2 linked regions of the Pseudobacter ginsenosidimutans genome follow. The protein of the gene in region 1 binds, or shares a complex with, the protein of each later gene. Links are inferred from orthologs where the notes say so. Each region holds a gene or a part of one and is shown in the gene's direction. Other genes may lie near its edges. The genes, in order: uvrA and mfd.

Evidence for each region.
Region 2: the proteins of uvrA (region 1) and mfd are in contact, whole or in part, in a crystal structure (PDB 4DFC), measured with the Escherichia coli proteins. The link is inferred for Pseudobacter ginsenosidimutans from one-to-one orthologs.

Annotation. Positions count from the first base shown.
Region 1 is NZ_CP042431.1:364,266-380,258, reverse strand. What follows is about bases 10,260-13,662. They hold uvrA (excinuclease ABC subunit UvrA), read left to right. Parts: upstream 10,260-10,570; coding sequence 10,571-13,462; downstream 13,463-13,662. Other genes in these bases: FSB84_RS01450 (5' nucleotidase, NT5C type), read left to right, coding at 13,482-13,662. In the rest of the region: FSB84_RS01495 (SusC/RagA family TonB-linked outer membrane protein), read left to right, coding at 1-2,580; FSB84_RS01490 (RagB/SusD family nutrient uptake outer membrane protein), read left to right, coding at 2,604-4,046; FSB84_RS01485 (thioredoxin family protein), read left to right, coding at 4,059-5,297; FSB84_RS01480 (homoserine dehydrogenase), read right to left, coding at 5,363-6,619; queF (preQ(1) synthase), read right to left, coding at 6,659-7,099; FSB84_RS01470 (trans-sulfuration enzyme family protein), read right to left, coding at 7,112-8,299; FSB84_RS01465 (porin family protein), read right to left, coding at 8,769-9,410; FSB84_RS01460 (OmpA family protein), read right to left, coding at 9,542-10,219; more of FSB84_RS01450, read left to right, coding at 13,663-14,003; FSB84_RS30600 (hypothetical protein), read left to right, coding at 14,000-14,233; FSB84_RS01445 (T9SS type A sorting domain-containing protein), read right to left, coding at 14,257-14,664; FSB84_RS01440 (DUF6089 family protein), read right to left, coding at 14,731-15,681; FSB84_RS01435 (GNAT family N-acetyltransferase), read right to left, coding at 15,835-15,993. UniProt on the Escherichia coli protein: The UvrABC repair system catalyzes the recognition and processing of DNA lesions. UvrA is an ATPase and a DNA-binding protein. A damage recognition complex composed of 2 UvrA and 2 UvrB subunits scans DNA for abnormalities.
Region 2 is NZ_CP042431.1:997,089-1,013,643, reverse strand. What follows is about bases 6,629-10,593. They hold mfd (transcription-repair coupling factor), read left to right. Parts: upstream 6,629-6,949; coding sequence 6,950-10,393; downstream 10,394-10,593. Other genes in these bases: FSB84_RS03920 (tetratricopeptide repeat protein), read right to left, coding at 10,446-10,593; FSB84_RS03930 (ferredoxin--NADP reductase), read right to left, coding at 6,629-6,839. Outside these bases: FSB84_RS03980 (hypothetical protein), read left to right, coding at 1-370; FSB84_RS03975 (cytochrome-c peroxidase), read right to left, coding at 373-1,419; FSB84_RS03970 (MbnP family protein), read right to left, coding at 1,422-2,225; alternative ribosome rescue aminoacyl-tRNA hydrolase ArfB, read right to left, coding at 2,243-2,650; dtd (D-aminoacyl-tRNA deacylase), read left to right, coding at 2,679-3,131; FSB84_RS03955 (nucleotide pyrophosphohydrolase), read left to right, coding at 3,141-3,473; FSB84_RS03950 (hypothetical protein), read right to left, coding at 3,474-3,794; FSB84_RS03945 (hypothetical protein), read right to left, coding at 3,798-3,980; FSB84_RS03940 (glycine--tRNA ligase), read left to right, coding at 4,065-5,504; FSB84_RS03935 (hypothetical protein), read left to right, coding at 5,688-5,981; more of FSB84_RS03930, read right to left, coding at 6,078-6,628; more of FSB84_RS03920, read right to left, coding at 10,594-11,372; FSB84_RS03915 (DUF4870 domain-containing protein), read left to right, coding at 11,424-11,804; FSB84_RS03910 (GNAT family N-acetyltransferase), read right to left, coding at 11,808-12,239; FSB84_RS03905 (acyl carrier protein), read left to right, coding at 12,517-12,753; fabF (beta-ketoacyl-ACP synthase II), read left to right, coding at 12,861-14,114; and 3 more genes. UniProt on the Escherichia coli protein: Couples transcription and DNA repair by recognizing RNA polymerase (RNAP) stalled at DNA lesions. Mediates ATP-dependent release of RNAP and its truncated transcript from the DNA, and recruitment of nucleotide excision repair machinery to the damaged site.

The DNA of each region.
Region 1 (15,993 bases):
GTAGACAATCCATTGCTGGCCCTGGGTGGCAGATTGCCCGGGGTGCAGATTGCACAGACAGGCGGGTTGGCAGGGGCTCCCGTTAGTGTGGTGATCCGTGGTAAGAATTCATTGGGAGCGTCTTCCGATCCATTGTATGTGATAGATGGAGTTCCCTTTGCCCACTCGCTTTCCAGTGTAACATTCGCCAGTGGCATTACTGCACAATCTCTCGGAGGTTTGATCAATGCCAATGTTCGTACCAATCCTTTCGTTGCTATCAATCCCGCAGATATTGAAAGTATTGAAGTATTGAAAGATGCCGATGCTACGGCCATCTACGGCTCAAGAGGCGCCAACGGTGTGGTATTGATCACAACCAGAAAAGCGAAATCCGGGAAGGCTTCAGTAGATGCCAGTTTCTATACGGGGTGGGGAAGGCCCACCAGGCTGCCGGAGTTCATGAACACAAAAGAATATGTGGCCATGAGGCTGGAAGCTTTGAAGAATGATAATCTCACACCCAATGAAACCAATGCACCGGATCTCACGCTCTGGGATACTACACGCTATACAGATTGGAGCAAAACATTGCTGGGCAATAAAGCAAGAAGCACAGATGCTCAGGTGAGATTATCAGGCGGCAGCCAGCAAACGCAATTCTCCATAGCGGCAGGCTATCATCGTGAATCTCCCGTTTTTACCGGCAATATGCACGACGACAGGGTTAGCTTCCGTTCAAATTTCCAGCATCGTTCACAGGATAATAAGTTCCAGGTTGCTTTCAATGTTGGTTACAGTTCAGACAAGAATAATATCATCACAACTGATCTCACGCAGTTACTCAATACCCTGCCCAATTCCCCTCAACCATATGATGAGCAGGGCAATCTGGTTTGGAGAGATAAAGGGATCAATTTCCTCAATCCGATGGCCAATCTCTATAAGACCTATGTTGGAAAAACGGACAACCTGATCGGTAACCTGAACCTGAAGTACAATGTGATGGAAGGTCTGCAGTTGAGGCTGGATGCGGGTTACACAGCAATGACCCTGGATCAGCGTACGGCCAATCCGTTGAAAGCACAAAGTCCTTATGGCGTTAACCCTACCAGCTCTGCTGATTTTTATGATCAGATCCACAAGAACTGGATCATCGAGCCACAGGCAGAATACACTAAGAAACTGGGATTGGGAAAACTGCAGGTAATGGTAGGTGCGAGTTTCCAGGAACAATTGAATGAAGGTACTTCCATTACCGCCACAGGCTTTTCCAATGATGACCTGATGGAATTCCCCGGACTCGCTTCTTCCAAAGCAGTTTCCAATTCTTTCAGCAAATACCATTATGCAGCATTGTTCGGACGTATCAACTACAACTGGGATAGTAAATACCTGCTCAATTTCTCAGCCCGCCGCGACGGTTCCAGCAGGTTCGGTCCGGGCAAGCAGTTCGGTAATTTTGGCGCTGTTGGCGCAGCCTGGGTTTTCACAGAAGAGGGCTTCATGAAAGATATCCATTTCCTGCATTTCGGTAAGTTAAGAGCAAGTATGGGTGTTACCGGCAACGACCGTATCGGAGATTATCAGTATCTGCCTTTATGGAGCGCTACTACTGCAGCTATTCCTTATCAAAATCTGAATGGATTGCTCCCTTCAAAATTATACAATCCTGATTTTGCCTGGGAACGGAACAGGAAATGGGAAGCAGCCATCGAGTTATCATTTTTGCAGGACAGGATCTTCTTCAGTGCCGACTACTACCTCAACAGAACGGATAATCAGTTGACAGGTCTTGTGCTGCCTGCACAGGTTGGCTTTCTGAACATCACTGCCAACAGGGACGCCATCATCCAGAACAATGGCTGGGAGCTGATGTTGAACACTACCAATATCCGGCAAAAAGATTTCAGCTGGAAAACATCTTTCAATATCTCCTTACCAAAGAATAAATTGATCGCTTATCCGGGACTTGAGAATACTTCCTATGCAAATTCACTGGTAATTGGTTTGCCCATCACTATCAACAAATCGATCCCAATGTATGGTGTTGATCCGGAAACAGGCATTTATAAATTAGCAGGTATGTCAACCCCCAGGGACCAGACGGCCATCAACAATATGGCGCCGAAATTCTACGGAGGATTGCAGAACACCATCGAGTACAAAGGTTTCTCACTCGACTTCTTTTTCCATTTCAACAAACAGAAAGGAAGAAGCAGTCTGCTGTTCCAGGCTCCGGGCGGCCGCACCAACCAGCCGGTTGAAATGCTGGCCCGCTGGCAAAAGCCCGGCGACAATACTGATGTTCAGAAATACTCTACAACCGGCACTGCTGTAACAACCTACAGCTATTATGCTAACTATTCCGAAGCGCGTATCGTTGATGCTTCCTATATCAGACTGAGGAATCTCTCGCTTTCCTATCGCTTCAATAAATCCATTGTGCAGCAAATGAAAGCGCAGGATCTGAGAGTGTATGTTCAGGGGCAGAACCTGCTCACTTTCACATCATACAAGATCAGTGATCCTGAAACGATGAACCTTTCCAGTATGCCTCCCATCAGACTGATCACTGTTGGCGTACAGGTTGTTTTTTAATCAGACCCATTCAAGTTGCAATTATGAAAAGAATAGCATCAAACATCAATAATATTTTTTCCGGAGCCGGCAACAGGCTGCTTGCTGCCTGCCTGGCTGCCGGAATGCTGCTCAGTTCCTGTGAGAAGTTCGTAGCAGTGGAAGACCCTCCGCATCAGCTTACAAAAGAGAAGGTATTCACCAACGATAATTCCGCTACCTCCGCCATGTTATCGGTTTATATCGATATCATGAACGATCAATATGGTAATGCAGGCTCTTTCGTTTGCTTCTCCATGAGCTCACTCGCCGGCATGTCGGCCAATGAAATGATCTGGACACAAAGCAATACCACGGCTCCCATTTTCCAGGAATACACAGATCATGAACTGACACCGGAGAATATCTATGTACATACCATCTGGAAAGATGGCTACAGGTATATTTATCGTATCAATGAAGTGTTGCAGGGATTGACTAATGCAACAGGTATGACCGATGCTGTGAAAACCCAGTTGGAAGGAGAAGCGAAATTCATGCGCGCTTTCTGTTATTTCTATTTCGTGAACCTCTTTGGAGATGTGCCACTGGTACTGCAGACTAATTACCAGGAAAACATGTTGCTGCCAAGAACACCCGCTGCAAGAGTGTGGGAACAGATCATCACAGATCTGAAAGATGCGAAAGCTTTGCTGAAAGAAACTTATCCAACTGCGGAGCGGCTGCGTCCCAATCTTTATACAGCCACTGCACTGTTGTCGCGCGCTTATCTCTATCTCGGTAAATGGGAAGATGCAGAGATGGAAGCAAATGCGATCATTGAGTCAGGTAAATACGGAACAGGATTGCCTGCCTTGAATGAAGTATTCAAAAAAGCCAGTCCTGAAGCCATCTGGCAGTTGCAACCGGTACGCGCCAATTTCAATACTGCCGAGGGCTCGCAATTCCTGGTAGTGGGTGCAACCCGTCCCAATTACGAGCTCACCCAGGCAATGCTCGATGCTTTTGAAACGGATGATGATCGCAAACAGGAATGGGTGGGCTTCAGTGATCCCGTGAATAATCCCAAATGGGCCTTCCCGGCAAAGTATAAGGCTGCTACCGGAGCAGTAACTGAATATTATGTAATGTTCAGACTGGCCGAGCAGTACCTGATCCGCAGTGAGGCGAGGGCAAGGCAGGGTGCAGGGAAATTACTGACGGCAAAGCAGGATCTCGATGTGGTGCGTACACGTGCAGGTCTGCTTCCTGCTATCGCTGCTGATCAGGCTGCAGTGCTGAATGCTATCGAACAGGAACGCCGTGTTGAATTCTTTGCAGAATTCGGTCATCGCTGGTTCGATCTGAAAAGAACGGATAAAGCAGAAGCTGTACTGAAACCTGTGTCGCCGCCAAACACCTGGAAGGCCGGTGATGTATGGTTCCCCATACCAGGCCTCGAGATCATGGCAAACCCTAAACTGGAACAGAACGAAGCATACAAGTAAAAAGAGAATTAGATGAATCTTACTTTCAACTTCATAAAATGCAGGCTGGCTTTTTTAGCAAGCTTGCTTTTCATTTCCTCAGCATCAAATGCGCAGGGGATTGAATTCATGCATAACCTCGATTCCGCACTGGCGAAAGCAAAGTCTGAAAAGAAGATGGTATTTGTGGATTTTTATACTTCCTGGTGTGCTCCCTGCAAAATACTATCAACTACCGTATTTCCTTTGCCTGAAGTGGGAACGTACTATAATTCCAATTTCATCAACTGCAAAGTGCAGTGTGATGATAAAGGCGCAGGAGAATTGGTTGGGAAAAAATATAAGATCAACGCATATCCTACTTTGATGTTCATGGATGCGGAAGGCAACAATATCCATTCCATGGCTGGTGCGCCGGATAGCAAAGGGTTGATCGAATTGGGCAAAACAGCGCTGGACCCCAACAACAATCAGCTTTCCCTGGTACATGAATGGGAGAACGGCAATAGGGAGCATGCATTCCTGGTGAACTACTTCAATACAATGAAGAAGGCTTACCGGAACGAAAAAGCTACTGCTGATTTTGAAACCTGGTTCAAAACGCTGGCTAAAAAGGAGAAGGCTGCAAAAAATACTTTTGATTTGCTTGCATTGGTGAAGAGTGCGCCTTTCTCTGTTCCTTTCGAGTATATGGAAAACAATAAGAAAGATTTTTACAAGTCCGTTGGTCAGGTAACAATCGACAGCTTTCTGGCTTCCACTTATCTCTGGTATTTCAAAGGAATTCAGTATACAGGGCTTATCAATAAGGATCTTACAAAGTTCAATGCTGAAATGAAGAAATTCAAAGCAAAGAATTATCCTTACTATGATGAGTATGCGGAATTCTATAATGTATTCGATGCAAAGGACAATAATGGAAAAGATGACATCAATGAATACATGAAAAGGGGATCGGCATTCCTTGCCAAATATGGAAAGAAAAATGATAGCTACACCGTTTCGCTTTCAAGTATGCTCGGCAATTACACCGGAGGAAAGGACCAGGGGCTGGCAGGCATTCAATGGATGGAAGAGTTGCTGAGCAGGAACCGGAATCCACAATACTTCAGCACATACATCTATATCCTGTGGAGGAATCATCATTGGGAAAAGGCCCTTGCTGTCTGCCATGAGTGGAAAGATTATATGGCACGCGAAGGAAAACCAACTGCCAATATTGAAAGACAGATCGAACAGATCAAAGGCTACAAAAAAAAGTACGGTGATTAATTGAGAAGAGCATAAAAGCCGGCAAAACTTGCCGGCTTTTATTATTCAATCATTCGATCACATCACTATACGATCCCTGCCAGTTCCAGGCTTTTCTTTTTCAGTTTCCTGATCTCCACATCTTCGATGATGGCATCCGGCGAAAGGATCAATGAAGTATTGTTTTCTCTCCACCAGCTATTGCTGCGCAGCTCATCGAAGCTCAGCACGCCAACCAGGTATTTTCGATCGGTTTCTGCATGCCATTCTTCGATCCACTCGAACTTGTCTTTGGGGATGTATTTCCAGTCGTCGAAGCTAACGTATACGCGCACGTAGAAATCGTTGGTGAGTTCCTGCGGAGTATGGTGGTAGAGTTTTTTGTATTCGTATTTGTACTGGTAGCGGAGTGCGGAGAGGTCGCTCAGTACAGCGGATGCTGTAGGGAAGCTGCCTGCGCCTTTGCCGTAGAAGAATTGTTTGTCGGCAAATCCGCTCTCGATCACCACACCATTGTATTCGTTCTTAACGAAAGCGAGGTGGTCGTCATGTTTGATGAATTGTGGCAGTACAAAGGCCGCCACTTTTCCATTCTGTAATTTTTTTGCCTGGGCTACCAGTTTGATATCGTAATGTTTTTCGCGGGCAACATTGGCGTCTCCTGCCTGTACGTTCTGGATACCATTGAACACGATATTGTCGGGATGTTCGATGATGCCATAAGCGTGCGTGAGAAGGAAGGCCCATTTGTTCACGGCGTCATATCCTTCCACATCCAGTGTGGGATCGGATTCAGCAAAGCCGAGCTGTTGCGCCAGGATGAGAGCATCGCGGAAGCTCAGGTTTTCTTCGAACATCTTGGTGAGGATGAAGTTGGTTGAGCCATTCACGATAGCCTTGATAGAATGGAGGAGATCGTTATCGTAATACTCTTCCAGGTTGCGGATCACGGGAATAGACGCACAGGCGGCGGCTTCGCAGAGGAAGGAGCGGTCTGTTTGTTTTTGCAGTTCCAGCAATTCAGGCAGGTGTTCTGCAATCATTTTCTTGCTGGCGCTTACAACATCTTTTCCATTCTTCAGAGCAGTGGAAACGATATGGAAAGCATTCTCGGATTCATTGATCACTTCCACGATCACATTGATCTCGGGATCATTGAGCAGAACGTCTTTATCTGTTGTGAAGAGAGAATCGGGTGCGTTGCGTTTCTTTTCCGGGTTCTTGATACATACCTTCTTTATGCTGGCTTTCAGTGAAGGCGTTTGCTGCAGCACTTTGTAAAGTCCTTCGCCCACTACGCCAAAACCGAATAAGCCGATCGTCAATTGTTTGTGTGCGTCCATCGTTGATGATTATATATTGAGTGTTTTATTAGATACAGATTACATGGTTACTTCCCATTCGTCTTCAATGAGTTTCCAGTCATTGAAGGCTTCTTTTCCGCCGCGGATCTTCCAGTCTGAGTCGATAGTCAGCTTGGAGCTGATGCCGCCTCTGGGATTGCAGATCATTACGAGCCGCATTCGCGCTGGTTCGTAAGCTGCCTGGAGATCATCATAAATGATATTGATCAGTCGCTCGTAGGAGGCAACGATGTTTCGCAGCTGGAAGATGTATTGTTTGAGTGATTTCAGTTCTATCACTTTTTTTCCGGGATAGAAGGTGAGGTAGATCACTGCAAAGTCCGGTTGCTCTTTTACACCGAGGAAGGTGAATTCGGGGATTTTGATCTTGATCTCGTACGCCTGGTCTGTAGGGTTCGGGATGCCTTTCAAAATGGTCCGGTCGATGTCTTTGTACGTTTTGATTATTTCCTGGCTCATAATATTTGAAACTTAACAGGCTGCTACTTGATGAGTATTTGATTTTTCGAGTTTGGCAGCGCTGGTATTGAATGCTTGATCGAGATCGCTGATCAGGTCCTGAACATCTTCGAGTCCGAGACTGAGTCTGATGAGGCTGTCTGAAACACCCGCCGCCTGGCGCTTTTCAGCGGGGATGGATTTATGCGTCATGCTGGCCGGATGGCTCACAAGGCTCTTGATGCCGCCGAGGCTTTCGGCCAGCTTGAATAATTTAGTGGATGTAACCAGTGCAGTGGCTGCATCGAGATGGTCCTGCTTCAGTGAGAAGCTTACGATACCGCCAAAACCTTTAGATTGCTTTTTAGCTGTTGCGTGATTGGGATGTGATGCGAGGCCGGGATAATACACTTTGTCAACTGCAGGATGCTGCTCCAGGTATTTTGCAATTGCGAGTGCGCTTTCACTGTGCTGGCGGATGCGGAGGTGTAATGTTTCGATGCCGCGGATCACCAGCCAGCTGTCGAATGGCCCGAGGATATTACCGGTTGCATTCTGATAGAATTTGATGCGTGCGCCGAGCTCGGGATCCTTGGTTACTACCAGTCCGGCGATCAGATCGCTATGGCCTCCGAGATATTTTGTGGCAGAGTGTACAACAATATCGGCTCCGAGCAACAGCGGTTGTTGCAGGGCGGGAGTAGCGAAAGTATTGTCAACACAAAGCCAGGCATTGCTTGCTTTGGCGATCTTCGCAATGGCTTCGATGTCTGAGATCTTCAAAGTGGGATTGGTAGGTGTTTCCAGCCAGATCAGTTTTGTTTTTGGTGTGATGGCATCCAGTACTTTGGCGGGATCGGATGTGTCAACAAAATTGATCTTGATACCGAATTGTTCATACACCTGTGTGAAGAGGCGGTAGGCGCCGCCATAGATATCATCTACAGCAACGATCTCGTCTCCTGTTTTGAGAAGTTTGGCAACGGCGTCGATGGCTGCGAGACCTGATGCGAATGCGAGGCCGGTTGCGCCGCCTTCGAGCTGCGCGATCAGTGATTCCAGTGTGGCGCGTGTGGGATTACCGCTGCGCGCATAGTCGTACCCTTTATTCACACCCGGTGCATCCTGCACGAAGGTGGAAGTCTGATAGATGGGCACGGATACAGCTCCGGTCAATGGATCAACGGGGATGCTGTGAATGAGTTGTGTTGTCGCTTGCATGATAAACAGTTTTTGTGATGAGTGCTTTTGTTGTTGTGTTTTTTCAGTCAGCACCATCGTTGATGATTGTTGAATAAACAGTGTTCTGCGACAGCCATTATCAAGAGTGGAGAACGATCGGAGAGCGTTGATTTGCGGAGATACCGGAGCTGGCAAGCGTGCCGGTAGGGGCAAAAAAAAACTCTTCCGATAGTCAGGAAGAGCTTTTCAATATGTTTTGAGGTCGTATTGTTTGAAGCTATTATCTGACTTATCAGTCCGTTGTTAAACGGTGGTATTGGCACCTTTTTCTTTCCGGCATTGCTGTCGTAAAGAATAGGTTGTCAAGGCTTCATCGGGCCATTTCCCTCTGCCTTTCTTGATAAGAGATGTAAAAAGAACTGGTGCAAAGATAATGAGCAAATCGAAATAAACAAAAAAACCTGGAGACCGAAGTCTCCAGGTTGTTATTACGGCGGAATGAGACCGATTAGAATCTGTAGCCTACAGATACACCAAATGAAGTATTTTTCATTTTGGTGTCATCCAGCTTTTCGCCCTGGAATTTTGGGGACAGGTTTGCCATACCCAACTGAGCGTTCAACTGAACTGAGAATTTGTTGGTAAATTCATAACCAAACAAAAGGTTTCCACCGAAGTCGAGACGTTTCATTGAATACAAATATTCATTCTCATTCTCAACATCATTGGTGAATTCAATATCCATGTCATCTCCATCTCCTTTGAATTTACCGCCTACAGCGATTCCAAGATAGGGGCCTACACCAAGGAGAAGCCTGCCTGTTCCAACTTCTGGTTTATACAGGAAGTTCACAGGAACTTCAGCATAGGAGATGTTGATTTTTCCATCGCCTTCGTCTGCTTTCGCTCCTTTTGTGCTGAACAGAACACCTGGCTGAATGAAGAATTCATCTGCAAGAGGAATTTCAGCGTTCACACCTACGTGGAAACCAGCTTTCATTTTGAGATCTAGATCATTTCCTCCAATCTCGCCATTCAAGTTAGTGAAGTTCACACCTGCACGAACACCGAAAGTGGTTTTGTTCTGTGCGGTTGCTGCACCTGCCATCAGAGCTAAAACTGCGCTAAGAGCCAAAAATTTCCTTTTCATTTTTTGGTTTTTTTATTTAAGAATTGAAATTAGGGCTGGATTATAAATAAGTAATTGATCTCGGATGCCCTGTTTAATTTCAATTTTCCCATGTTAATAAGCACAATATGCAAAAACGTATAATATGCTAATTAATTGTTCGATTCTTTCTTGGCATCAGATTTCATTTTCTCGTTGGCTGTGATCAGGAAGTTCACGCGACGGTTTTGTGCGCGGCCTTCGTCTGTGTCATTGGTAGCCACGGGAGCTGATTCACCATAACCTTTGGTAGTTACACGGCCTGAAGCAACACCATTCCTGGTGAGGTAACCGGCCACTGAAGTTGCCCTTCTCTGGGAAAGCTGCATGTTGTACTCATCGGTACCTCTTGAATCAGTATGCCCCTGAACCTCGATATTGGTATCAGGATACTCTTTCAGGATCTGAACCAGTTTGTTCAGGCTGTTCTCTGTTGCAGGAGTGAGGTCTGCCTTGTCGAAACCGAACAATACGGCATTCTTGTCTGCAAACTCAACAACGATACCTTCGCCAACACGCTCAACGGTAGCACCTGGTACTTCGTTCTTGATCTCAGCAGCCTGTTTGTCCATTTTCTTACCGATCACAGTACCGGTTACACCACCTACTGCAGCACCAATGATAGCGCCCAGTGCCGCATTACCTGCCACTTTACCGATGATGGCACCTGCCGCGGCGCCACCTGCCGTTCCGATCACTGCTCCTTTTTGAGTTTTGTTCATGCTGCTGCAGCCAGCTAATAAAACTGATGCTGCCATAAGTCCTGTCAGGGTGTTTTTAAGTAATTTCATAGTCTTTTTTTTTAATGTAATCAAGGTAACTTTCTAATGAACTGAGTGTTCGCTAATTATCAGAGCGGGCTTTATGATGCTGCAAAACTCATCAAAATTAGTTACAATCCGAAAATCAGAATATCCACCTGATCTTGAAAACTCATCCTTGCGCTTTCAATTTTTGTACCACATTCCCATTTTGTCACCTATCTCATTGAACCTGAATGCTAAAAAGTAGTAAGACTTCTACAACTTTTCCGCCCGCCTTTTGTTCTTATCTTTGATGTTTTCCCGGTTGGGACTGCAATTTGTGTATATATCTCACTAAAACCTCATCCCGGAAAAAATTTAAATACAGCCTCTGCAATTATGGCAAATGTGAAAGTAAACAAGGCAGTGTCAGGTGAAAACGGACAAAATAACGGAACCACACAGCAGGAAATGATCGATGTCTTTGGAGCCCGGGTACACAATCTCAAGAATATCGACATCAGTATTCCAAAAAATAAATTAGTGGTGATCACAGGTATCTCCGGCAGCGGAAAATCATCCCTCGCCTTCGATACCATTTATGCCGAAGGGCAACGCCGCTACATGGAAAGTTTCGGCGCTTATGCCAGACAGTTCATCGGCGATATGGAAAGACCGGATGTAGATAAGATCACCGGGCTTTCCCCCGTTATCTCCATCGAACAGAAAACCACCAATAAAAACCCGCGCTCAACCGTAGGCACTATCACCGAGGTATACGATTTCATGCGTCTCCTGTACGCACGTATCGGCGAAGCTTACAGTTACAATACCGGGAAAAAAATGGTGAAGTTCTCCGAAGAGGAGATCGTGAGCAACGTGTTCCAGCGTTTCACCGGAAAAAAGATCACCCTCCTGGCTCCACTTGTGCGTGGCCGTAAGGGACACTACCGCGAGCTGTTTGAAGATATCCGTAAGAAAGGGTACCTCAAGGTGAGGGTAGACGGTGAAGTGAAAGACCTGGTGCCGAAGATGCAGGTTGACCGTTACAAGATCCATGATATCGAAGTAGTGGTAGACAGACTCCCTGTTACACCTGATATGAAACTCCGCCTCAGCCAGAGTGTTCAGAAAACCTTGCAGACCGGCAAAGACCTGATGTTCCTCCTGGTGAACGACAGCGATAAAGTGATCCAGTACTCCAAACAACTGATGTGCGAAGACACAGGCATCAGTTACGAAGAACCTTCTCCCAACTCATTTTCGTTCAACAGTCCTTACGGAGCATGCCCCACCTGCAAAGGACTTGGGGTAGTCTACCAGGTAAGCATGGACGCGATCATACCGGATCCTGAACGCAGTATTAATGAAGGCGGTATCGCACCATTGGGCGAAGAAAGGGAGAACACCATCTTTAAACAGGTACAGCAACTGGCGAAGAAACATAAATTCAAAATGGATGTGCCGGTAAAGGACCTTCCCGCCAAAGCCATGAATATTTTGTTGTACGGCAACGAAACCGGCCCGGAAGAAGATGAGCACCTCGATTTTGATACGGTGGATACTGAGGCTAACTTATACATGACGGAGTTCGAAGGTATCGTGCCCCAGCTCAAACGCTGGTTCGCGGCCAGTTCCAGCGATGCCATCCGCCAATGGGTAGAGCAGTTCATGGAATTGAAAGCATGTCCCACCTGCGATGGGGCCAGGCTGAAAAAAGAAAGTCTCTGGTTCAAAGTGGACGGAAAGAATATTTCCGAACTCAGCGAATTCAATCTCGATAAACTCATGGTCTGGTTCAATAATATTGAAGACAGACTGAGCGATAAACAAAATGTGATTGCGAAAGATATCCTCAAAGAGATCCGTGAAAGAGTACAGTTCCTGCTTGACGTGGGCCTGACCTATCTCACGCTGAACCGCGCCAGCCGCACCCTGAGCGGAGGAGAGAGCCAGCGTATCAGGCTGGCCACGCAGATCGGATCACAATTGCAGGGTATCACCTATATTCTGGACGAGCCCAGTATCGGACTGCATCAACGCGATAACCAGCGCCTCATCACTGCTTTGCAGAACCTCCGGGATATCGGCAACAGTGTGCTGGTTGTGGAGCACGATAAAGATATTATGATGGCTGCGGACCACCTGGTAGACATTGGCCCCAAAGCCGGTTATCACGGCGGAAGAGTAGTGGCGCAGGGCAATCCGCAGAGCCTGCTGAAACTGGATACCCTTACATCTTCTTACCTCAATGGACATCGCGGCATTGCAGTGCCCAAAGAAAGAAGGAAAGGAAACGGAAAATTCCTGGAGATCAAAGGAGCCAAAGGCAATAACCTGAAAGATGTGAGTGTGAAATTCCCGCTGGGGAAATTCATTGTGGTGACCGGTGTGAGCGGTAGTGGCAAGAGCACGCTCATCAATGAAACATTATATCCCATCCTCAGCAAACATGCGTACAACAGCCGCATGACGCCAATGCCTTATAAGTCCGTAAAAGGACTGGAGCATATCGATAAGGTGATCGAGATCGATCAGTCGCCCATCGGACGTACACCCAGAAGCAATCCCGCCACTTACTGTGGTTTCTTTACAGATATCAGAACTTTATTTGCAGCTGTGCCAGAAGCAAAGATCCGCGGATACAACGCAGGTCGTTTCTCTTTCAATGTAAAAGGAGGAAGATGTGATGTTTGTGAAGGCGGCGGTATGCGTGTGATTGAAATGAATTTCCTGCCGGATGTGTATGTGCCCTGCGAAAAATGTCAGGGTAAACGTTACAACCGGGAAACCCTCGAGATCCGTTACAAAGGCAAATCCATCAGCGATGTGCTGGACATGACGGTGGAAGATGCCGTGGTATTCTTCGAGAATGTACCTTACATCTATCGCAAGATCAAAGTGCTGGAAGAAGTAGGACTGGGTTATATCACACTTGGACAATCGGCTGTAACCCTTAGTGGTGGCGAAGCACAGCGTGTGAAGCTGGCCACGGAGCTCGGCAAGCGTGATACTGGTAAAACCTTCTATATTCTTGACGAGCCCACTACAGGGCTTCACTTTGAAGATATCCAGCACCTGCTGGACGTGCTCAACAAACTGGTAGAGCGTGGTAATACAGTGCTGGTGATAGAGCACAATATGGACGTGATCAAAGTAGCTGACCACCTGATCGACCTTGGCCCGGAAGGCGGTGATGGCGGCGGCCGTATTCTATATGAAGGAGTTCCTGAAGGCCTGGTGACTGTAAAAGAAAGTTTCACCGGCAAATTCCTGAAAGACGAACTATAAATTCAGACGAACGATAATTATGAAAAGAGTTTTGGTTGACATGGATGAGGTGATTGCAGATCCGATGACTGCAATGATCAACTGGTACAGGAAAGAATATGGTCTCGATGTGGATTACACGAAAATGAAAGGCTCCTGGGCAAACGGATTCCCGGAACAGCACCAGCACCTGATCCGTGCAAGATTGAATGAACCCGGTTTCTTCCGCCATTTGCCGGTGATGAAAAACAGCCAGCGCGTACTGGCTGAGATCAATAAAAAGTATGAACTCTTCATCGTATCAGCTGCTACGGAATTTCCCAATTCACTGAAAGATAAGATCGACTGGCTGGGAGATCATTTCTCCTTCATCAGTTGGAAACAGGTTGTGCTTTGTGGCGACAAGCGTCTTTGTGTGGGAGATTATCTCATTGATGATCATACGAAGAACCTGGTGCATTTTGCCGGCAAACCTTATCTTTTCGATGCTGCGCATAACAAAGATGTGAAGGAATATGAAAGGCTGCATAACTGGGAAGAAGTGGCCAATGCCCTCCTGTGAAAAATACCCGCTTAATAAAAAAACAAATGGCCGGCAATTACTCATCGCCGGCCACTGAGGATACTGGAAGAACCAGAAGAACTTTATTTGCTTTTCCCAATAAGCAAGAGCAGGGAGTGATCAATAAAATCTTTTTTGATTTGGGTACTGAAAATATAGGGAACGGATCAGGTTTGACTCAACCGGATTATTGGATTTTACTAATTTCCCTGCTGCTTACTGGTTATTAGTTATGGAAAAGCAAAGAACTATCTTATAGTACGATCACCTGCCCGTTTTCGATCCGCTCATCATCACTGAACACTTCAAACAGGTAATTACCTTTTTCTAAGTTGCGCACAATAGTGGTCTGATTGTTTTTGATATTCGCCTGCTTAACGAGTTTTCCTTCCACGTTGAACAGGTAGAACTGGTATACTCTGCCTTCCACGCCTTCAGCATTGAAGAACAAGGCTTCGTGCTTTGCGTTTGGAAAGAGTTTTACCTTATGTTTTTTACTGGTCACTTTCTTCTGAACAACAATGGAGTCGCGCGTGGCAGCCTGCGGTGAAGCTGGTTGTGCTGCGGCAGAGGAGGATGTTGTTGCCAGCGTTATCGAAAGCGCCAGGGCTGATACAATATGAAACGATCGATGTTTTCTGTAGGGTACAAATAATTGCATAGGCATATCATTAATTGAACAGCGCAATTATTAAAGGGTACGGATCAACTAAAAATTTATTTCGGATTAGAACCTGATCGGACAACGGGTTGAGTTGTTATAACTTTCACCACTGCCTAACCTGATGCCCAGCTTGATACCGAATGTATAATAGGCATCGTTGTTGGATTCGGTTCCTCTTTTTCTTCCTGGAGCATGGTTTACCGGATCAAGGGCCTTGTTGGCCATTCTTGCTGCCAGTTGTGCTTTTGCTACCGGGAAATATTTATAGAACAATGCAGGATCGATATAAGTTGTGCTCACGCCATCGATCTGGTCTGTATTGGTTTTCCTGTGGATCACTTCTGCACTGAGGCTCACTTTTTCATTCAGGAAAAACTTCACACCAACTCCCATTGGGATATTCATCTGCGTTAGCTTGGCTACTTTACGGTCGGGATACTCTGCAAATCCCTGTCCTTCCAGGCTCAGCGGGTTGAGGTCAACCCATCTGCCGGTCAGCGGATCCTGACCCTGGGGATTGAACTTGAACATACCCACGCCAATCAGGCCATAGGGGCGGATCTTATGCCATGTGTCTGACTGATCATATTCAAAGAATACGGTCGGATACACTTCCGCAAGCAATAAGCCTTCAGTGAATTTTGATTTGAAATTCTGATTCCGGTTCTTACGGGCTTCTTCATATCCGCCCTTGCCCTTGATGATGGCGTCATCACCTTCAAGCTTTCCGAAATTCCCTGCCAGCCTGAATCCGAGCCATTCGGTGGGTTGATAGGTTACATAAAGACCAAAGGTGAGGTTGGTCATCGGGAAGTTATTATCCTTGAGGAAGGTGGTTCCCTTTCCTGCGTTACCACCAAGGTCACCCAAAAAGTTGGAAGGGCCGATGGTTGCTCCGATTTCCCAGGAAGAAGACTTCTCTCCATACTGGCTGAATGCGGGCAGGCTACCACAGAGAACCGCAAGCGATAATACCCAGCGCTTCCCTACAGAAAAGCGTAGATGCTGTTTCATGAGATATTAGATTTTTAGTTTTCAGACGGTCAATGGATCATGTGTTATATCATCAATAACACCGCTATGCGAAGTATAAACGCAGAATTGTTCATTTTTGTGTGTGACGCACAAAAAAAATTATTGTTGTGAAGGAATTGTGGAAAAGCTTGCTCAGCGTGAGTTATAACGTATCATCTCTATGTGTTCGATATTGTCTTCCATATAGATTGCACTGGATTGTTCAAACCCAAGTGAGTTGTAGAATTGCATGAGGTATAGTTGAGCTCCTATCTTGATATCGTATGTTCCCCATCGTAATTTTACCTCATC
Region 2 (16,555 bases), 640 kb from region 1 along the record:
GACAATTACCGGGGTAGCCGAACGTAATAAAGACAGTCTGGAGGTTCGCCAGCTACGCGGCGGTAAATGGAAGCAGATCAGTTCCACTAACCTGGGCTCAATGATTGAAGCCCCCATCTTTTTCTCCCTTGATTCTGTTGCTTCCTTTAAGAAGATCCCTGAACTGATCAGGTCCAGCATCGCTAAAATGAATACGGAGCTGAAGAAGTCAGATCTGCACGTTAAAGAGATCCTGGTGAATGCGCCTTCGTATGATCCGGATGGCGATCCGGTTCGGATCATCATCTTTGTTGAACCGCAGGAAGGCACGGAAAAATTTGAATACTCTTACAACTCCAATGGTTTGCTGAAAGACGTGCTGCAGTATTGAGTTTACTCCGGCGGTCCGAATCTTTTGTCAGTAATGAAGCTGGAATCTGTTAGAGTACGAAGGAAAAGCAGCAGGTAAAATTTATCGTTTATCGAAAGCGGGATCTTGTTTTTCACCAGCGGATCGGTAGTAGGCCCATTCTGAACGCCACTGTTGTAATGTTCCAGGATCTGGCTGATGCTGAGGAAGCGTCCGTCATGCCCATAAGGCGCTGTGAGCGCTACATTGCGAAGGGAAGGCACTTTGAATTTCAGCGAATCTTCCGGTTTCCTGGTGATGTTCATTCGTCCATAATCCTTGTTGGTAGGGTCCACGGTTATGCCGGTATTCCGGAAACTATTGTCTGTGAACAATGGTTCTGTATGACAACCCGTACATTTGCTTTGAAAGATAGCATAACCTGTTTGCTCATCCGAATTGAACTGAGCTGTTCCCTTTTTCATCCTGTCGTATTTTGAATTGGCAGAGATCATGCTGCCCACAAATTGCGTAAGCGCCCTCAGCATGCGCTGGCTGTTGATGGCGGCATCTCCGAACGCCGCTCTGAACAAAGCTGGATATTGACTATCCTGTTTCAGCTTTTCCAGCACATTATTGATGTCTTCCGCCATTTCATTGGGGGCTGTGATGGGCGCCAGCGGCTGCACTTCCAGGTTAGTAATGCCGCCATCCCAGTGTGTTGCCGGTTGCCAGGCGATATTGTACAATCCCGGCGCATTGCGCAGGGTGAACTGGTTATCGAACCCATGGCTTAAGGGGTGATCGAAAGTTGAGAAAGCGGCAAATTGCTGATGACAACTGGCGCATGGAAAGTTGCCGTCTTTAGACAAACGGCCATCATAGAATAATTTCCTCCCCAGCTCAAATCCTTCCTGCGTGAGCGGGTTGCCGGAAAAATCATAATGGGGCGAAGGCCATCCCTGCGGAATATTGAAACTGATTGGAGTGGGATCGGCGCCCTTATCATTGCCCGATTTCTTGCATGCCTGAACCAGTATTGCTCCCAGTGTGATGAATAAGGAAATCAATATGGTCCATCTAACAGTCATGCCTATTCCGTTTTAGCCGTCATTACGGTGAACATTTTGGAGTAATTGTCTGCTACCTGTTTGGCTTCTGTACCGGCAGTCATGATGCTGTTGAGTTTTGAGATCTTGATATCATGAGGCGTGCTGAACCAGTCGTACACATCTGCCGTAACGTTGATCTCGGCAGTTTTTCCTCCTTCCATGTTCACGCCGGTACCGAAGGGGAAGAGTAACTGTATTTCCTTGTTCACGTCTTCACCGGTCTTGAATCCCCCGATATGGTATGTGAATCGTTTACCCGGAGCGGTTGATGAGGGCGAAGTGCCTTCGAATTTGGCGAAGATATAGCCCGTGTTCCAGGCCCAGAACATGCCTTTGGCGGGGTCCAGCGCATCGGTCTGAGCGCCGCTTACATTATGGGTGCTGTCTACTCCCAGGATGAAAGAAAGACGGTTATAGTTAGACGGTAGTACCCCAACTTTTACAAGGGTGGAGAGAGAGTCTTTGAAATCCACCAGGAAATATTTATCTGCCGCAATTTCGAAAGCCTTTCCGGTATTGCTGTTGGATAAACGGATGGCGCGGATATAGAATTTGAAACTGGTGACCACGAAACTTTCGTTCCACACATTGGTATAAGTAGTGGTATCGAAATACATTCTTGCCGTATCGTATCTGACAACCGGCGTGAATTTGATGGTGAGATTGGTTTCCTGCCCGGTGAATTCATTCTTCACATCTTTCTGGCAACTGCTGGTGGACGCCATGATGGATACCAGCACAGGTATCATGAAGAAGTAAGGCAGTCTGTTTGGTTTCTGGTTCATAGATTTGGTGGTTTGGGTTAAAGATCTTGCTGACGGATCTTTCGTCTGTCCGACTTCTGCTGTGATGATTTCTTTTTCGTGTCAAGCCTTTTGGCTTTCGACTGAGCAGAAGGTTTGGTGGCAATTCTCTTCTTTTCTTTCTTCAATGCCTGCTCCAGCAGAGCATTGGTTTTTTTGATCACTTCCTGTTTATTATCGAGCTGCGACCTGTGGACCTGGCTCCTGACCTGCAAAAACCCTTCCGAATTTAGTTTTGATCCCAGTTTTTTGATCAATGTCTCTTTCTGCGTTTCACTCAGGATCATTGAATTGCCGATATGGAAATATCCCTCCACCATGGTTTCCACCTTGTTCACATTCTGACCGCCTTTGCCTCCGCTGCGGGCGGTTTTGAATTGCATTTCTTTTGAAACCTCTATCTTCATTCCATAAAGTTAATCATAAAAAACGGCTATGCGGGTAGTGATCCAAAGGGTAACAGAAGCATCTGTTACCATCGATAATAGTATACGTTCCTCCATCGGGAAGGGTTTGCTGGTACTGGCAGGAATTGAAGATGCCGATACGCAGGAAGATATCGACTGGCTTTCGGCCAAGATCGTTCAGTTGCGCATTTTCAATGATGCAGACGGAGTAATGAACCTCAGTCTGAAAGACATTGATGGTGAGCTGCTGCTGGTAAGCCAGTTCACTTTGCATGCCAGCACCAAAAAAGGGAACCGGCCTTCCTATATCAAAGCCAGCAAGCCTCCTGTGGCCATCCCCCTGTACGAAAAACTGATTGCCCGCCTGGAAATGGAATTGGGCAAACCGATCGGTACCGGCGAATTCGGTGCCGACATGAAAGTGGCCCTCCTCAACGACGGGCCCGTAACTATTATCATCGATTCAAAGAACAAAGAATAATCAATATTTATGGAGATCACAATTCAACAGGCACAAGACCAGGTAGACCATTGGATCAAAACCGTGGGCGTCCGTTATTTCAGCGAGCTCACCAATATGGCCATACTCACCGAAGAAGTGGGAGAACTGGCTCGCATCATGGCCCGCAAATATGGCGACCAGAGTTTCAAAGAATCCGATAAACAAAAAGACCTGGCCGATGAAATGGCCGATGTGCTCTGGGTGCTGATATGCCTGGCCAATCAAACGGGTGTAAACTTAACCGAAGCGCTTACAAAGAATTTCGAGAAAAAGAATATCCGTGATGCAGACAGGCATAAGAACAATGAAAAGCTGAAATGATCAGGCTTTATGACTGGTCTTTTGATTGGACAATGCAATCAGCATAACAGCAACTGCAATCAATCCTGCTATTCCGGAGATGACCGGATCCAATCCGGAAATAGCTACTGAAAGTGTCACAAAAAGAAGACATGCTCCATTAATGGCGAGCATATTCTTTCTGGTAGATGAAACGTCCCATTGGTGTTTGGGATTGTTCATGGCATCACGAATGGTTTCTTTCTCAAATCCCTTCGACAGTAGTTCGTTTTCCAGTTCACCTGCCGGATAACCAGCCCGCAGCTTTTTCCGGATATATTTTCTAAGCTCTTCCGAATTCATATTTTATTTTTTTGTGATTTCGGCCAGTTTCCAAATAGTTCCGGCTACCCCTGCCAGTAATAGAAGAATACCCCAGCTATGCAGGAAGGAACCGCTTGCATGTTTGCTCATTTTGAGCAACCCACTGATAATAAAATAAAGGGAAACCAGGATGGTGAGAAATGCCATGGTGGTTGGCTTATTCATAGGTTCGGGATTTGAATCAAATTTAGCTCCGGAAGATGGAAAATGCAAGTGCTGTAAAGCGGAAACCCATTATCTTTGCCGGCTATGGCAACAGACAATAATCGTTTTCAGGCAATCATTTCACATTGTAAGGAGTATGGATTTGTTTTCCAGTCTAGTGAGATCTATGACGGGCTCAGCGCTGTATATGATTACGGCCAGTGGGGTAGTGAACTGAAGAAAAATATCAAGGATTACTGGTGGAAGAGCATGACCCAGTTGCATGAGAACATTGTTGGTATCGATGCTGCCATTTTCATGCATCCTACAACCTGGAAAGCCTCTGGTCACGTGGATAATTTCAGTGACCCGATGATCGATAATAAAGACAGTAAAAAAAGGTACAGGGTTGATCATTTGCTGGAAGCTTTTGCCGATGAACTGGAAAAAGCAGGTAAGAAAGAAGAGGGCGATGCCATCCTGGCTACCATGGATCAATTACTTGCTGCGGATGACTTCGACGGATTGAAAAAGCTTATCGAAGACAAGAAGATCAAATGCACCGTGAGCGGTACTTCCAACTGGACAGACGTTCGTCAGTTCAATCTCATGTTCTCTACCCAACTGGGTAGTGTAACCGAAGAAGCGAGCGAGATTTATCTCCGTCCTGAAACTGCCCAGGGCATTTTCGTGAATTTCCTGAACGTACAGAAAACAGGAAGGATGAAGATCCCATTCGGTATTGCCCAGATCGGAAAGGCCTTCCGTAATGAGATCGTGGCCCGTCAGTTCATTTTCCGTATGCGTGAATTTGAGCAGATGGAAATGCAGTTCTTCGTTCGCCCCGGAACTCAAAAAGAATGGTACGAAAAATGGAAAGCAACACGCATGGAGTGGCATAAAAGTCTTGGTATACCCGCCGATAAATACCGCTTCCATGATCACGTGAAACTTGCATTCTACGCAGATGCAGCCTGCGATATCGAATTTGAATTCCCCATCGGTTTCAAGGAAGTGGAAGGTATTCACTCCAGAACAGATTATGATCTGAGCCGTCACCAGGAGTTCAGCAAAAAGAAAATGCAGTACTTCGATCCCGAGATCAATCAGAATTATATTCCGTATGTGATCGAGACCAGTATTGGTCTGGACCGTTGTTTCCTGATGGTGATCAGCAATGCTTATGCGGAAGAGGACCTGAGCACTGCCGAAAAACAGGACAGCCGCGTAGTTTTACGATTTGCCCCCAAGCTGGCGCCCATCAAATTGGCGGTGTTGCCATTGACAAAAAAAGATGGCCTTCCGGAAATTGCAAGGGAAATAATGGACGAATGCAAAACCTCTTTCCGTTGCTTCTACGAGGAAAAAGACGCTATTGGTAGACGTTATCGCCGGCAGGATGCAATTGGCACGCCGTTTTGTGTAACCGTAGACCATCAAACGAAAGAGGATCAGACGGTTACAATACGTTACCGGGACACTATGCAACAGGAGCGGATCCCTATAAATAAAATCAAAGAATTGATTGAAAAACAAATTTTATAGCTACATTTGAGTCGCCTATCGTAAAGAATAACACCACACCTGACAGTCCTTCTCCGCCCAACCGACACAGAAACCCTGATAATTGATCCTATGGGAACCAATATTTCCCGGTTAAGGTCGTTTATTAATTGATTAGTGGTTTGAACTATTGTTCTTACACGCTAAATAGCTTATCATATGATAATGTTTATTACTATCCCTGTGAATGTATTTTTGTTAGGTGGTGCGCTGTTTGTAGCTTTTCTGATTGGCTACATGATCCGCTCAAAGGATCTGGCTAAATCAAATAAGAAAGTTACCTCCCTCGAAACTGAAATGGTATCAAATCACGCGGAAATTCTGAACCTGCAAAAAGAAAATGTAGAACTGGAAAAGAAGTTGAAATCATTGTCTATTCCGGTAATACCAATGACGAAAGAGGATAAAGAAGCGAAGAGAGTAGCTTCCCAATCCCCTACAGCTCAGAAGCATTCCTGATCCTTATTTGAACCTCCCCAAGCCCTGGAGCTGTGATTGAAAGCGGACCAACCTTTACAAGAAATATCCATAACAGCAACATGCATTTGTTGCCGATTAGCCGTATAATTCCTGATGAATTGATTTCCGGTCGTATCCCAGAGACTGGATTCTTTGTTTGGCCTCATCGATCATATTTTTCCATCCACACAAGTAGAACCAGGCGGGTTTCACTGCAAGATCACCCACGTTTTCAATGGAAGGAGTTCTGTTATTGTTACAGATCTCTTCATAGATCGTATGCACATAACCGGTGCAATGGCTGTTCCCTGGCTCTTCCCGGGAATAGGTAGGCAGGTATTGGAAAGCAGGAAGCTCTTTTTCCAGTTCCCTCATTTCCTGCTCGTAGAGGGTATCCCCGAATTTCCGGCATCCGAACAACAGGTATAGCCGCTGGTGCGGGATCTTGTGTCTTTTGAGATGATGGCACATGCTTCTGAAAGGAGCAATGCCCGTGCCGGTGCAGATGAAGAAGAGATCCCGGTCAATCACATCCGGCAACGTGAATACGCCTTGCGGACCCCGGAAAGTAAGTTCATGGCCTTCCCGAACTTCATTGAACAGCCAGGTGGTGCCAGCTCCGCCTTCCAGTAATACGATCAGTAATTCAAAAATATTGCTGCCATCCGGCCAGGAGGCGATGGAATAAGAACGCCAGCGTTTATTGGGCTTCTCATGTATGGGAAGATCCAGTGTAACAAACTGTCCGGGCTCAAAATCGAATGACTCCAACTCAGGGACCTGGATCCAGAAACGACGCGTACTGTTGGTTTCATTCACTATGCGGATGACCTTACCGGTTCGCCAGGGCTGTACCATGCAATCGTGTTTTTCTAAATATACAAAATTTCAGTGTGTTCCCCAGCTACCCGACTCCTGCAACACACTGTGATAGTCCATACCTTTTTCGTACCTTTGCATCCGCAGTTATGAATTTGCAGTCGTTGCTCGATGCGTTTAAAAAAGACCCCCGCCTTTTTCAATTGGCGGACAAGCTCTCTTTTGCCCGGCCCCAACGCATCCATTGTGAGAATCTTCGCGGCAGTGCTGCCAGTTTTGTGATCAGCACCATCTTTCAAAATCCCGCATCCAGCCAGTTGAACCACCTTGTGGTTTGTGAAGATGCCGAAAAAGCGGCTTACCTCCATAATTCACTGGAGAACCTGACCAATGCACTCAATCTTTATTTCTTCCCTTCTTCTTTCAAGAACAGGAAGAATTTCCGGTTGCTGAATCCCTCGCATGTGATGTTGCGCACGGAAGCGCTTACACGTTTCGCTGCTCAATCTCAAGGCAGGGCCGGGATGCTCATCACCTATCCTGAAGCGCTCTTCGAGAAAGTAGTACTGCCCAATACACTCAGCGGGAATATCATCTACATCAAATCCGGTGATACACTGGACCTCGTGGGGCTCATGGATAAACTGGTTGGTTATGGTTTCGATAGAACGGATTTCGTGTACGAGCCAGGCCAGTTCGCGCTGCGCGGCGGTATTCTCGATATCTATTCTTTCGGAAATGAAAAACCTTACCGGGTGGAGCTTTTCGGAAATGATGTTGACAGTATCCGCATCTTCGATCCGGAAACCCAGCTCAGTGAACGGAAGCTGCTGCAGGTGACCATCATTCCAAATGTAGACACACAGTTCGATACTGCCGACAAGATCTCTCTCTTCGATTTCCTGCCGGAGAATACCGTTGTGTGGATGCAGGACTGGTCCTTTACCAAAGAGAGACTGATCATTCAGGAGGAAGACCTGGAGCTTTTTCTTACCACCGTTACGCCCACGCAAAAAGCGCGTGATGCTGCCGGTGATGAAGACACCCGCATGGAGAAAACGGATACAAAACCAGAAGATTTTGTACCTGCACTCCGGATAGAACAACAATTACAATCAAGGCATATCGTGGCTTTCGGCCATGGCAAGGATTTCCCTGAAGGAGATCCTGCGGCCCACGATATCCCGGTTGACATACATTTCAATACAAAGGCGCAGCCTGCATTCAACAGGCAGTTCGACCTGCTGATCCGGGATCTCAAAAGCTGGTCAGCAAAGAACTTCGGGCTCTATCTTTTTGCAGAGAATCCGCGCCAGCTGGAACGCCTCAACAGCATCTTCGAAGATCTGAAGGCGGAGATCCCCTTCACACCCATACCTACATCCATCCATGAAGGCTTCATCGATGAAGACCTGAAACTGGTTTGCTATACTGACCACCAGATCTTCCAGCGCTATCATAAGTACAAGGTCAAACAGGCTTACAATAAGAACAAAGCCCTTACACTCCGCACCCTGCGCGAGTTACAGCCCGGCGACTATGTTACGCATATCGATCACGGTGTGGGCGTATACAGCGGTTTACAGAAGATCGAGACCAATGGAAAACTGCAGGAGGCTGTACGGATCATTTATAAGGACAGTGATATCCTGTATGTGAATATCAACTCACTGCACAAGATCTCCAAATACACCGGCAAGGAAGGTTCCGTGCCGAAAGTGAACAAGCTGGGTAGCGATGCCTGGAACCGGCTGAAGGAAAAAACGAAAACGAAGGTCAAAGAGATTGCCTTCGATCTTATTAAGTTATACGCGCAAAGAAAAGCCCAGCAAGGGTTTCAGCATACTCCCGACAATTACATGCAAACTGAGCTGGAGGCCAGCTTCATTTACGAAGACACACCAGACCAGAGCAAGGCTACTGCCGATGTGAAGCGTGATATGGAACAACCATCTCCGATGGACCGTCTTGTTTGCGGCGATGTGGGTTTCGGCAAAACCGAGATCGCGATGCGCGCCGCCTTCAAAACATGCGTGGACGGAAAGCAAGCTGCTGTGCTGGTGCCTACCACTATCCTCGCTTACCAGCATTACAAATCTTTCAGTGAACGTCTGAAAGATTTTCCTGTAACAGTGGATTATGTGAACCGTTTCAAATCTTCAAAAGAAAAGAAAGAGACTTTAAAAAGACTGGAAGAAGGAAAGATCGATATCATCATCGGTACGCATGCCATACTGGGCAAAGAAGTGAAGTTCAAAGACCTTGGCCTGCTCGTGATCGATGAAGAACAGAAATTCGGCGTGGCGCATAAAGAGAAGATCAAAACACTCCGCACCAATGTGGATTGTCTTACCCTAACGGCAACCCCTATCCCAAGAACATTGCAGTTCAGCCTGATGGGCGCTCGCGATCTCAGTATCATCAACACGCCGCCGCCGAACAGGCAGCCAATCCAGACAGAAGTGGCTGTGATGAACGATGATCTGCTCCGGGACGCCATTTATTTCGAGACTGAACGTGGCGGACAGGTCTTCTTCATCCATAACCGGATCCAGGGGCTGGCGGAAATGAAAGTGAAACTGCAGGGCCTTTGTCCTGATCTCAGTATCGGTTTCGCGCATGGCCAGCTTGAGGGGCATGAGTTGGAGGAAAAGATCCTGGACTTCATCAACAAGAAATACGATGTACTCATCTGTACCAATATCGTGGAGAGTGGCGTGGATATTCCGAATGTGAATACCATTATCGTGAACAATGCGCATCATTTCGGACTGAGCGATCTGCACCAGTTGCGTGGCCGGGTAGGAAGAAGCAATCGGAAAGCCTTCTGTTACCTGCTGGCGCCGCCAATGAGCACATTGCCGCCCGATTCCCGCAAACGCCTGCAAACACTGGAACAGCACAGCGAGCTAGGTAGCGGCTTCCAGATCGCCATGCGCGACCTTGACATTCGGGGCGCCGGTAATATGCTGGGTGGTGAGCAGAGCGGCTTCATGGCCGAGATAGGATTCGAGATGTACCAGAAGATCCTGGACGAAGCCATCAAAGAACTGAAGCGAACCGAATTCCGTAACCTCTTCAAAGAAGAGATTGCCAGGCAGGAAGATTATGTGCAGGATTGCACCATCGATACCGATCTCGAAATCCTGATCCCCGATAGTTATGTGGAAAGCATCACCGAAAGATTGACGCTGTACACCAGGCTTGATAACTGTGAAGATGAGCCCGCCCTGCAGGAATTTCACCAGGAACTGGGTGATCGTTTCGGACCTGTTCCGCCCCAGGTGGATGATCTCTTTGAAACTGTACGCGCCCGAAGATCGGGTGTGGAACTGGGTTTTGAAAAGATGACATTGAAAGATGAAACACTGCGTTGTTATTTCGTGAACAAACCTGATTCGCCTTATTTTGAATCACCTGTATTCCAACAGATCCTCAACTTTGTGCAAACGCAGGTGAACAATGCAAGACTGAAACAAACAGACAGGTCTTTCCTGCTGATCGTTACCGATATAAAGAGCATGAACAAGCTGGTGGCATTCCTGAAAAGGATGCAGGAGTTTGTGAGTGCAGAAACAGCAGCATCTAAATAATTTCCAACAGATTCATAAAAAGTAAAACCGGCGCTCAGGCCGGTTTTACTTTTTATGAATCTGCTTTCTTGTTATTCCTGAGACTTCTCAGCCAGGCGAGGAAGATCATTACCAGCGCCAGTAACGGGATAGCCCATACGATAGTTGCCCATCTGAAAGTATCCTTCACTTCTTTCTGCGAAGCCTTCACGCCATTGATGCGTACATCAATACTGTCTTTCAATGTAGAATCATACTTCAGTGCAAACTGATAGAATTCAAATGCTGCGCCAAGCGAATCTGTTTTGGCAACGATGTCTCCGAAATCTGTGACCAGTTGTCCGATCACGGCATTGGGCGGTGCAATGAAAGCGATCCGCTCATGCAACTGGTAAGCGATCTGTAATTTCAATGAATCGGCCGGGCGGGGAAAACGATAAGTTTTATCAGTCAGCCAGTCCTGGAAATTACCGGTGTTGAGGTTGATGATCTTTTTGTAATCGGGTGTTGCCGCCAGTTGTTCTTCCAGGATACGAACATGGATCCATTCGGAACCAAAGTGCGAGAGCGGGTTGATGGCGACAGCTTTTTTAAGGCACTCAAGTGCTTTGGTTTTATCGCCGTTTAGTTCATATGCGGTGCCGAGATTGGCAACAATATTATATTCGTTTGGGTATGACCGGTAGAGATCCTGTAATATCTGCAGGCCTTTGGCTTTGTCGCCTACCTTGAGTTGGGCAACTGCATAGTCGGAACGTTGTTTGTAGTTCAGCTCTGCGATATTTTTTCCAGCCATGTCCTCCAGGCTGTGGAGAGATTCTCCGTCAAATCCATGCCACCAGTAAGGCATTTCATCTTCTTTCGAATGAAGCAGCAAGTGAAGATGCAGTTTGTTTTTATCCAGCGGCATCTCTTTACGTTGATATTCATTCAGACAGGCGGATGCGGAAAGGCTGAACAACATTGCCGCAACAAGAAGAAATCGAAGGGGTTTGAACATATTCTGTAATTATTAGACTGTTTATACGACTGATAAAATAAACAAACAGTCATGAACGCGCAAGATACGAACTCTATTTTCGGAACTGCCGATATGCCTCCCGTTCCTCCCGCCAGTGAAGAGAAAACGATGGCGATATTATCGCATATTCTCGCAATTGTTCCGGGGATTGGAATCCTGGCCCCGCTGGTGATCTATCTTGTAAAAAGAAATGAAGGCAGTTTTGTGGAATTTCATGCCCGTGAATCCCTGAATTTCCAGATCACGATCCTGCTGGCTTATATTATTTCGGCCATCCTGATCATTGTGCTGGTAGGATTACTCTTCTTATGGGTGTTGCCCGTTGTTAATATTGTTCTGGTGATTGTTGCCACCATCCGGGCTTCGGAAGGGAGGTATTATCGATATCCTTTCTGTATAAGGCTGGTGTAAGATCTAATAAAGTACTTTCTCCATAATATAATGGGGGATGGTCACTTCATCGAACTGATCTCCCCTTACTTCATATCCCAGTTTCTCGTAAAAGCCTGTGGCTGAGGCGCGGGCATGCATGGTCATTCTGCTGTAACCGCGGTCGCGGGCCAGGTTTTCGGCAAACTGCATCAGGGCTCGCCCGATGCCTTTTCCCTGGAGGTTATTGAGTACCGCCATCTGGCGAAGTCGCACCGTTTGGGCGTCTGCGCGGATAAGCATACAGCATCCGAGCATCTTTTCATCTTCAAAAGCACCTATCAGTATTTCTTCTTTTTCAGACTCCAGTTCTTCGGGAGTGAAGGACAGGCCGAGTGGCTTGCGCAGGATTTCAAGGCGCAGGTTAACCATCTGCTGGTATTCAAAAGAGCCGTGATCTATAATTTTGAGGGCCATACCTGGGATTTGGGTGATGATACAGGTGTCTGCAATTTAACGATTTACCACATTACCGGGAGGATTTCAAGTATATAAAATTATTCAATATAAGCAGGTTTCATCCCGGTGGATTATCTTCGGCGCCCGGCTTTCAGCAAAGGCTGGAAGCGGGATGGCGGATAGTACTACAAAACGGCGAAAGAACAAAATATTCACAGCATTAATTAAAAACCAGCCAATTGTTGTTATAATCCCAAAATCTATATTTTTGCAGCCGTAACTAAACTTTACAAAAATGTCAGACATTGCAACAAGAGTAAAAAAGATTATTGTTGATAAGTTAGGTGTAGAAGAAGCAGAAGTTACCAATGAGGCTTCTTTCACCAATGATTTGGGTGCCGACTCTCTGGACACCGTGGAACTGATTATGGAATTTGAAAAAGAATTCAACATTTCCATTCCTGATGAGCAAGCTGAAACCATTACAACAGTTGGTCAGGCTATTGCTTACTTAGAAGAACATGCTAAGTAAACTGAAACTTGTTTCAGGTGCAATAAATTAAATCCGCTCTTCAATAGCTGGCAGTAGCCGCAGGGGCGGATTTGTTACTTAATTTAACTCCCCCGGGAAATAGTCCTATGCAATTAAAACGAGTTGTTGTAACGGGTATTGGTGCGTTGACGCCAATCGGTAATAATTTGGAAGAATACTGGAATGGTCTCATCAACGGAGTTTCCGGCGCTGATGCCATTACGTTATTTGATGCGTCCAAGTTCAAGACCCGTTTCGCTTGTGAACTCAAGAATTTTGATCCGTTAGAATTTCTGGATAAAAAAGAAGCAAGAAAACTGGACCGCTTCACACAAACTGCATTGGTTGTAAGTGACCAGGCAGTAAATGATGCGGGCCTCAAGGCAGAAGGCATCAATGCAGATCGCGTTGGTGTTGTATTTGCCAGTGGTATTGGTGGCTTGATCACCTTCCAGGAGGAAGTCACTGCCTTTGCACAAGGCGATGGCACTCCACGCTTCAATCCGTTCTTCATTCCGAAGATGATTCTTGATATTGCTGCAGGACATATTTCCATGCGTCACGGATTCCGTGGCCCCAACTTCGCGGTTGTAAGTGCTTGCGCTTCTTCCACCAATGCAATCATGGAAGCCTTTAACCTGATCAGGCTCGGAAAGGCTGATGTGATTCTTGCCGGTGGTTCTGAAAGTGTGATCCGCGAAGCTGGTGTGGGCGGGTTCAATGCAATGAAAGCGCTCAGTGAACGCAATGATGATCCCAAGACCGCCAGCCGTCCATACGACAAAGACCGTGATGGTTTTGTAATGGGCGAAGGCGCGGGAGTACTGGTACTGGAAGATCTGGACCATGCGCTGGCCCGTGGAGCCAAGATCTACTGCGAGATCGCAGGATGTGGCGCCACTGCCGATGCACACCATATCACTGCTCCACACCCGGAAGGGCTGGGAGCAAAGAATGTGATGCTTTCCGCGCTGGATGATGCAGGTATGAAGGCCACCGACATCGATTATATCAATACCCATGGGACCTCCACACCACTGGGAGATATAGCCGAAGTAAAAGCTATTGTGGATGTATTCGGTGAACACGCCTACAATCTCAATATCAGCTCTACCAAGTCCATGACAGGTCACTGCCTCGGCGCCGCAGGCGTTGTGGAAGCGATCGCATGCATCATGAGCGTGGTGAATGATATGGTGCCACCAACCATCAACCACTTTACTGATGATCCCGAACTGGATCCACGTCTCAATTTCACCTTTGGAAAATCCCAGCAGCGTGAAGTAAGGGCAGCCCTCTCCAATACCTTCGGGTTTGGCGGGCACAATGCCTGTGTGATTGTGAAGAAATACCCGGCATAATTAGTTTGCACGTATTCGTTTGCTGCTTGCTGTTCCAATGAAATCATGTACCCGTACCCATTAATGATTTTTTGGCTTAATGAAAAATTTGTAGCTTAACAATTGTGGGACTCCTGGACCGATTTTTTGGCAAAGGGAACGATCTTTCTTTCAAAAAGAACCTTCGTAATGTACTGGGATTCGTCCCGGGGAAGCTTCCTTTGTATCAGGCAGCCCTTACACACAGATCTGTAAGGGATAGTGCCGATGAGAACAACGAACGACTCGAATACCTTGGTGATGCCATTCTCTCCGGCATCGTAGCCGACTATCTTTTTAAAAAATATCCCTATCGCGAAGAAGGGTTCCTCACCGAGATGCGCAGCAAAATGGTGAACAGGAACAAGCTGAATGAGATCGCCATCAAAATGGGACTCAAGAAGATCACCTTCTACAATAAGTTCGACAATTCACTCAAGATGAGCCAGATCTTTGGCAATACGCTGGAAGCGGTTGTGGGAGCTATTTACCTCGATAAAGGATTTGTAAAAACAAAGAAGTGGGTACTCGAATGCATCATCATCCCTCACCTCTACATGGAGGACCTCGAAAATCTCGAGATCAATCACAAGAATAAATTGTACGGCTGGGCCAATAAGAATGGGAAGAACCTTGAATTCGAAACACTCGATGAAAGGATCGAAGGCGGCCGAAGACTTTTCACCATCGGTGCAGTGGTAGATGGAGAACTGCTTGCCGAAGGCAAGGCTTACAATAAGAAAGATGCCAGTCAGATCGCAGCAGCTATAGCTATCGACAAACTGGGATTGAATAAAACAGAGATCGAAGAGTGATCAATCAATAAAACTTCTTTCACTAGCCTCTCAGGCATACAAATACAAAGGCCAGCATTAACCATATCCAGGTTTTCAGTCTGTTGGGAGGTCGCATAGGCAATCGTTTTTAATGTTGACCAAATCCACTTTGAACTGAGAGATAAGCAGGCAGTTTGTTCAGACGGGTAATTGACAGTAAAAGGTACAATAGTTTTTTATCTTTCCATACATAATTCTATCAACACTCCATTGGTATGTTTGGGATGAAGGAAGCAAACCAGTTTATTATCAGCGCCTTGTTTAGGTTGTTCATTCAGCAGTACAAATCCTTCGGCCTGTAATCTTTTCATTTCCGCCTCGATATCAGCCACCTCAAAGGCGATATGATGAATACCTTCACCTTTCTTCTCCACAAATTTTGCGATCACGCCATCTTCACTTGTGCTTTCCAGTAATTCAATTTTCGTTTCTCCCTGCCTGAAAAATGCAGTGTTCACTTTTTCTCCTGTTACTTCTTCCGTTTTATAACATTCCGTGTTCAGCAGTTTTTCAAACAGGGGCACCGAATCAGTGAGGCTTTTCACAGCAATTCCGATATGTTCTACTTTCAACATGACATAAGTTTTTGCGGGCCTAAAAATACCCGCATTTGAACTATTTTTACGCGCATTGGTTGATATTTAATTCATCATTCCTGCAAATGCTCACACTGCCAGTATATCTCGATTACAATGCCACCACACCCTGCGACCCGCGCGTGGTAGAAGCGATATTGCCTTTCTTCACCAGACAGTTCGGCAATGCAGCCAGTACCACACATGTTTATGGCTGGCAGGCTGCGGAAGCAGTGCAGCTGGCCCGCGAACAAATTGCAGCTCTCATCAATGCCGAACCCGGCGAGATCTATTTCACTTCCGGCGCCACAGAATCCGACAACCTCGCCATCAAAGGCGTGTTCAGCATGTATTCCGGCAAGGGTAATCATATCATCACAGCAGCTACAGAACACAAAGCCGTTCTCGATACCTGCGCACATCTTGAAAAGGCTGGAGCCAATATCACTTACCTTCCCGTCAATGCCGATGGTCTCATCAATCTTCAGCAACTCGAAGCATCCATCCGTCACGACACGATCCTGATCTCCATCATGTATGCCAATAATGAAACCGGTGTACTGCAGCCCATCAAAGAAATAGGAGCCATCGCAAAGAAGCACAACATTATCTTCTTCACCGATGCCACACAGGCCGCCGGCAAAATACCCATCGATGTAATAAACGATAACATAGACCTCCTCGCATTATCCGCTCATAAATTCTATGGACCCAAAGGTTGCGGCGCTATTTACGTAAGAAGAAAATCACCACGCGTAAAACTCACGCCGTTGATCGATGGAGGCGGCCACGAAAAAGGCATCCGCAGCGGCACATTGAATGTACCCGGCATCGTCGGCCTGGGCAAAGCTGCGTCCCTTGCCAATGCAGAAATGCTGGCAGATACCGGTCGCATCATCGCACTCAAAGAACATCTCGAACAATCATTATTACAAACAGGAAATGTGATCATCAATGGCAGCTCTGATCATCGTCTTCCCAACACTTCCAATCTCTCTTTCATCAACACCAA